One region of the Bacillus smithii genome, then DNA from elsewhere that is predicted to be linked to it. Evidence: riboswitches for the same ligand, from Rfam matches in the RefSeq annotation. Region 1 holds a riboswitch; the other holds the start of a gene.
What was found. A riboswitch is a leader RNA that binds a small molecule or an ion and turns the genes downstream of it on or off. The one in region 1 is predicted to bind thiamine pyrophosphate.

Region 1 (3,406 bases):
CAAAAAAAGCTTGCCTGACGATTGTTTTTCTCGCAGCTGCACCATCGTCACACCGCCTTGAATGGCCGCTTCAACTTTATTCAATAATTCCTCCAATTCCATTGATTCACTGGTCACCAGATATAAAGAAAGCGCCTGTTTGACATTAAACTTCAACAAAGTTCACTTCTTTCTGCCAAGTACGACTGTTCATAAAAGAAACTTCATCGATTAAGCGAATATGAAAGCTTCCAGTACCCACCGGTGATTCGCCAAAAGAGCGGTATGCCAACTCTCCTGCGATTCCCATCACTGAAATCCCGGCAATCGCCGCGTAAAAGTAGTCGTTCGTTGCTCCGGCAAAATTTCCGATTAAAGAAGTAGCCATACAGCCCGTTCCCGTCACCTTTGTTAAAATCGGATGACCATTTTGAATCCCAATTGTCCGATTTCCGTCTGAGATGTAATCCACTGGACCGCTGACGACAACTACTGCCTTTAACAGCTTTGCCGCCCGTGAAGCTAAGAGAGCAAGATCTTCGTTAACGTTCCCGGCATCGACTCCCCTTGTCTGCGCTTCTTCGCCTATCAATGAGGAAATTTCGCTCGCATTCCCGCGGACAATTTGCGGATCGACTGTTTGCAAAAATTCTTTTGCTTTTTCATTGCGAAACGACGTCGCTCCGACTCCAACCGGATCTAATACAACGGGAATTTGCCGACGATTGGCTTCTTGTGATGCACGCACCATGGCGGTAAAAGTAGATTCTGTCAACGTTCCCATATTGATCACCAACGCCTGAGCAAGCTTAACCATAGAAGCCGCTTCCTCTGGGGAATCGGCCATAACAGGTGATCCGCCAATGGCCAGCGTCACATTCGCACAATCATTGATCGTGACGGTATTCGTAATATGGTGAACAAGCGGATTTTTCGATCGAACTTGCTCCATTAATGCTGCGATTTCTTCTTTCATCGTCCATCACTTCTCCTCTGCAGAGTTCTATAATAATCCAGCTTTTTGATATAAATCATAAAAATGGTGGGTTGGTCCGTGCCCCCCGCCTATTTCCAGGCTGTGGCGAATGGCGGTCGTAATATAATCTTTGGCCTTTTCAACTGCCGTAAAAGGCTGTTCACCTCGAGCCAAGAAAGCGCATATCGCAGATGACAATGTACAGCCTGTCCCATGGGTGTTTTTCGTTTGAATCCGTTCTCCTTTTATCCATCGATATTGTTCACCATCATAGAAAAGGTCAGCTGCTTCTCCTTCCAAGTGCCCGCCTTTCACCAAAACATACTTTGGACCTTTCTCCAGAATGATTTCGGCCGCTTTCACCATGTCGTCTTGATCCGTAATTTTCATATTCGCCAATACTTCTGCTTCTGGAAGATTGGGTGTGATGATATAGCTGAGCGGGAGCAAATATTGAATTAACGCGGAGACAGCATCGTCTCTTAATAAAGGATGTCCGCTTTTGGATATCATCACCGGATCTAATACAATCGGTATATTGCGAACCTCTTTCAGGCATTTAGAGACGGTTTTGATAATCTCCTCTGTAGACAACATCCCAATTTTGATCCCATCTACCGGCAAATCATCCAAAACCGCTTCTATTTGATCTTGAATCACTTCTACATCTATATTTTGAACCGATCGAACTTCCTTCGTATTTTGTGCCGTCACAGCCGTAATGACCGACATGCCGTATACTCCAAGTGCGGAAAACGTTTTAAGATCGGCTTGAATTCCTGCTCCTCCACCTGAATCAGAGCCGGCAATGGTTAATGCAGTTTTCAATTTGAACGCCTCCAGTACATTCACAATCGTTTTTACAAGCCAGCAAAAAACCCCAGCGCAAAACACTGGGGTCCGGGTTTTATTTTTCAAATAACGAAAACAACATCAATAAGTTTTCGTCAAAAGAAGCACTTCCCTACGCTGGCATCACCCAGATCAGGTTTAAAGGGTTAAAGGCTTTACGGGCCTTACTCTCAGCCAAACCAATTTTTGGCTCCCCCAGTGTAAATGAAAATATATTCAATTCTATCATCACTATATCATATTATCTAGCAAAATGTAAGATTAGCTTTCACTTTGATTGAGTCAAGTATTTGTGGGCAGTTTTTTTCTCCCTAACAATGAAAGCGGATTCACCATTTTAGGGTACTCTCTTGATAAAAAATTTGTCTTTTTTAAAATCCGGCCAACTCCTTTAAAGTCTTGTACACTGGAATATTTGCCTTACCTTTTAGGTATAGGAGATTGTCTCTTGTGACTTCACCAATTGTACTTGTCACCTTTTCTACGTAATGTTTTGGTGGATTCTTTTCCTCCTTGGTTTCTGTCCATCTTTCGACTTTCCCAAATAATGTTTTCAATGCCAGATTGTCTAGGAAAGCCACCAATCCAGTAATCATGGCACTTACGCCTTTTTCTACCCAGCTACGTCCATTTTTGAGCCTTTTTGCGAAGACACTCATCGTTCCCTCGGCACTTCCCATTGGACGCATTCCTTTGGTGTCAATACCTTGTTCTTGGAGCCACTTCCGGTAATCCCCGAGGGCTTCAGGATATTTTTCTAGTTGACGAATCAATTGGTCAAGACGTTCTTCCTGATCCTCTGTCTCTAGTGTTCCAACAGCACTGTTTAATTCCGTAAGTAGTTTCTGACTGTCATAGGACGCTAGTGCCTTTTGCATTTGGCGATAGCGAGGATGCTTACGGAATAAGCTGCGAATATCCCTTGCCACGTGGAAACGGTCAATTGAAAAGAATGCCCTGCCTTTAAAATGGTCTCGACAGGCTGTAATCCATCCGGCACCATCCCCGTTTATTACTAGCTTATGGACAGTTGGGTCATACTCGAAGTTTTCAATGAGAAAATCCTCAAACGCCTCCCAAAATGGCTGGTTCCCACGGTGAATAAAATGGCGTTTGTCTTTCAAACTTACTCGTTTTCCGTTGATTTCCCAGCCCTGATGAACCGCTGCAATTTTTTCTTCCTTGCCCCGTTTTCCTTTTCCTTGACGTTTCACATATAGGCCGTCCACTTCCACGAATAGGACAGGATAGTTTACAGGCTGTCGCTCTTTTGGGATACTTTCAATCTGTAACAGGTGTTGACGTATAGCTTCGTGACTAATCACTCGGTATCCTAAAAGTGTTTCAAGCGTGTGTTCTGCCTTTCGATAGGATGGCCCTGTAATGGCAAGCTCTAGAGCCGCTTCTTCTATCAGCGGACTAAAGGAGCCGGTCCCTTCGAATTCCAAAGAGCGATCAAGCAGATAGACATATTCACCTTTCTCCCTGTCTCGGTAGTAGTTCCGTTTCACCTTTATTTCTCCAAAAAGACTGATAATAGTGGTGATACGCTTATCGAGTAGACGATAACGCTTTTTATTTCGTTCTTCAGCAATCTGC
Region 2 (3,406 bases), 1.2 Mb from region 1:
CATCTGGCCGAAATAAAATCTTCACCTGTGAAATGACGCTTGGACATCCTGCTTCCACCATTTTTTCATTCATTTTTTGAATAATGGGAAGTAAATCTTCCAAGTTTCCTTCCATTGTCGTTTCCAGCGGATGGACTTCATATTTCACTCCTGAGTTGGCTATCACTTCTATCGCTTCATCCACATAGGGGATCACGTCTTCTCCATTTTTGGTATGGGGAATGATTTGAATACTGACTAATGAATTGCTCATTTTTCTCCTCCTTTTGCATTCGGCAAGAATTGATTCGTGAAGGCTTTTTGGACGTCAATTCGCTTGTCTAATACGTGATGGTCGTACATCCAATCAGCGTAGTTTTCCCAAACTTCTTTCTTTTGCTCTCCCCAGCGTGGAGCATCATCTTGATATCTTGGGGAAAGCCATTCTTGGCTTTTCATGACGAGCTTTTTATCCAAATCGGGAGCTCCTTTTAACAACAAATTGGCCGCTTCTTTTGGATGGTCGATGGCATACGTATAGCCTTCAGAAACAGCAGCCATAAATTTTTTGGCGATATCGGGCTGGGTTTGAATCAGTTTTTCGTTCGTGATGATGACAGGGGTGTAGTAATCTAGTTTTTTGGAAAAATCCTTCAAATACAACATGTTGAGTTTTTCCCCTTTTAATTCGGCGTCGATTCCTTCCCATCCGTAAAAAATCCAGGCAAAGTCAACATCCCGTTTTACAGCGGTTAAAAAGTCGGTATTACCGATATTGAGAAATTTCACTTTGTTAACATCAGCTTTTTGCAGCTGCATGATCGATTGTATAACCGCTTTTTCAACAGGAGATCCCCAGCTGCCGTATGTTTTTCCTTCAAAGTCTTTCGGTGATTGGATATGCTTTGCTACAGGAGAAGCAAATCCGGATGTATTATGCTGGATCACAGCTGCGATGGATACGAGCGGAATCCCTTGTGCACGCGCTTGTGTTACCTCTTCTTGCGAGCTGATCCCAAATTGAGCTTTTCCGGAAGCTACCAGTTGATTCGGTCCGCTTTCTCCCGGCTGCAAAATCGTGACATCAAGACCGTGCTTTTGGAAAAATCCTTTTTCTTTCGCCACGTAAAGACCGGTGTGGTTGGTGTTGGGCGTCCAGTCAAGTACAACAGACACTTTTTTTACATCTTTCGTGTCTTTGGCTGTTTGATCTTTTCCCCCTTGTTGGCCACAGCCGGCAAGAAGAAAAACAGCCGACAGAGCAAGAAGCCATTTTTTCATTTTTGTTCCTCCTAATCTATTTTTTAAGATGTTGAACCGCAATCAGGCAAAAGTCAATCTTTTCATGGAGGCAAATGGGAACAAAAGAAAAGCGTCCGGGTTGATCCCGAACGCCATATTTTCAAACAAGAAAAAACCGCCTGTTTGAGAATATGTTCCCTACGCTGGCATCAACCAGATCAGGTTCGAAGGGTCAGCATCTAGCGGATGCTTTCTCAGCCGGCACTACCGGCTCCCCTACAAATTCTCATCTTGGACCTATCAGCGCAAGATTCAACTTTCCGCTGATTGTGGTTACGTTATTCCATTTTCTATTTTTTAGTATGACTGAAAAATCTTTTCTTGACAAGGGGTTTAAACAGAAGAGTGCATATGCCGGGTTTTGAGTTTTCTAAGTTTTTGAGATATAGAGCTGCTTATGGTGTCTTGTCCGGACATTTTTTTCTATATAAGGAGTGAAAGGAGGGGAGAACATGGCAGAAGCTAATTTGAAAGCATCGAGTTTGCGGTTGGTGTTCGATTATGGTTTGGATGAAAAAGGAAAGCCGGTTTATAAAGCGAAGACTTTTTCCAACATCCGGTTGGAAGCGACACCGGATCAGTTGAGCCAAGCTGCCAATGCTTTAGGTTCGTTGTCGGATAAGCCGCTTGTGAGAGTCGAACGCAGTGATCAGTCGGACATTTTGTAATGAATGAAGGAGGGGAGAAATATGGCTAAAACGCTTGAACTGCAGTTTAAAACGGAACTTGGGAAAACAGCGTCCATTACGGTGGACAGTCCGAAAGAAACGCTCAGTCCTGCAGAGATGAAAATGGCCATGACCAGCATCATCGCGGCTAACATTTTCCAAACGCCAAACGGTTCATTGGTTGGAATCCAAGGTGCGCGGTTGGTAGAACGTAATACTACTGACTATTCACTTGAGTAATTTCCGGTCCATCCATGATGAATGATCCCGTATGATAGGTTCATGCGGGATCATTCTTTCCGAACATTGACGAAGAATAGGAGGGGGAAAATGGAACAATTACTTTCATTCATCCAAGATGTAGGGTTTCCGATCGTGGTGACATTTTATCTGTTGTATCGTGTGGAGACGAAGCTGGATGACGTTATCCATTCGATTCAAACCCTCCCCGAACGGATGCGGATGAAAGCTTAGCCTTAAACCGATTCCATTCCAATGGCAGAGCCCTGCGCCTTTGAATCTATTGGTAGAGGCCGGGGCTCTTGTCTTTCAACGACATCAAAAGGGACAACAGAACCCTCCTGTTTTGATAGGAAAAGATGTGCCGGCTTCTCTTTCGGTCTACCATAAATAACGAAGATAAATATAGACGCTTGAGATAAGAATCGAAATAAGCATAAGCGGAAATCCGATTTTTAAAAACGAAGTGAAGGTGATTTTGACGCCTAGTTGGGCGGCAAGACCGGCTACGATTAAGTTGGCGCTGGCGCCGATCAACGTACCATTTCCGCCAAGACAGGCACCAAGAGATAAACTCCACCACAGCGGTTCGAGATTCTTAATTCCCAAATCGCCCATCGTTTGGACAAGCGGGATCATGGTGGAAACGAAAGGAATATTATCGACAAACGCCGAAACAATCGCGCTTAGCCATAAAATCAAAAACGATGCGATCGTCACATTCCCGCCGGTTATTTCTATCGCCTTTTTGCCGAGTGCGGAAATAAGTCCTGTTTCGACCAGCCCGCCCACAATGACAAACAGTCCTATAAAGAAGAAAAGGGTTGTCCACTCCACCTTTTTCAAAGCTGATTCCAAATATTCTCCTCCCGTCCATAACAACAGTATGAAAGCTCCTAACAGAGCGATCACGGCTGTTTCAACATGCAGAAGCGGATGGAAAAAAAAGCCGACAATCGTGATAAGCAGGACGGACAAACATTTTTTCAAAAGTACTGCATTGGTTATTTCTTTTTTTTCATCCAAAGCGAGCAGCTTTTCTTTGAGAACTGCCGAGGTGGTGAGCTGTTTTCGAAACAAAAAGGCGAGAATGGCGATCGTAACGAGCAACACAAGGAAACAGACGGGGGCCAAGTTATTCATAAAGGACAGAAAGGTTAATTCCTTAACGGCGCTTCCGATCATCATGTTCGGCGGATCGCCGATTAATGTGGCGG

Region 2: linked by a shared signal. The riboswitch ahead of BSM4216_RS14530 (ABC transporter substrate-binding protein) and the one ahead of thiD (bifunctional hydroxymethylpyrimidine kinase/phosphomethylpyrimidine kinase) in region 1 are both predicted to bind thiamine pyrophosphate.

Annotation. Positions count from the first base shown of each region.
Region 1 covers NZ_CP012024.1:1,933,313-1,936,718, forward strand. The annotation lists gene thiE (thiamine phosphate synthase) at 1-159, opposite strand, end outside; gene thiM (hydroxyethylthiazole kinase) at 146-955, opposite strand; gene thiD (bifunctional hydroxymethylpyrimidine kinase/phosphomethylpyrimidine kinase) at 983-1,783, opposite strand; TPP riboswitch at 1,900-2,014, opposite strand; gene BSM4216_RS09015 (ISLre2 family transposase) at 2,179-3,406, opposite strand, start outside.
Region 2 covers NZ_CP012024.1:3,094,351-3,097,756, reverse strand. The annotation lists gene BSM4216_RS14535 (MTH1187 family thiamine-binding protein) at 1-253, opposite strand, end outside; gene BSM4216_RS14530 (ABC transporter substrate-binding protein) at 250-1,260, opposite strand; TPP riboswitch at 1,400-1,509, opposite strand; gene BSM4216_RS14525 (DUF1659 domain-containing protein) at 1,734-1,949, shown strand; gene BSM4216_RS14520 (DUF2922 domain-containing protein) at 1,971-2,189, shown strand; gene BSM4216_RS14515 (YvrJ family protein) at 2,280-2,423, shown strand; gene BSM4216_RS14510 (ArsB/NhaD family transporter) at 2,571-3,406, opposite strand, start outside.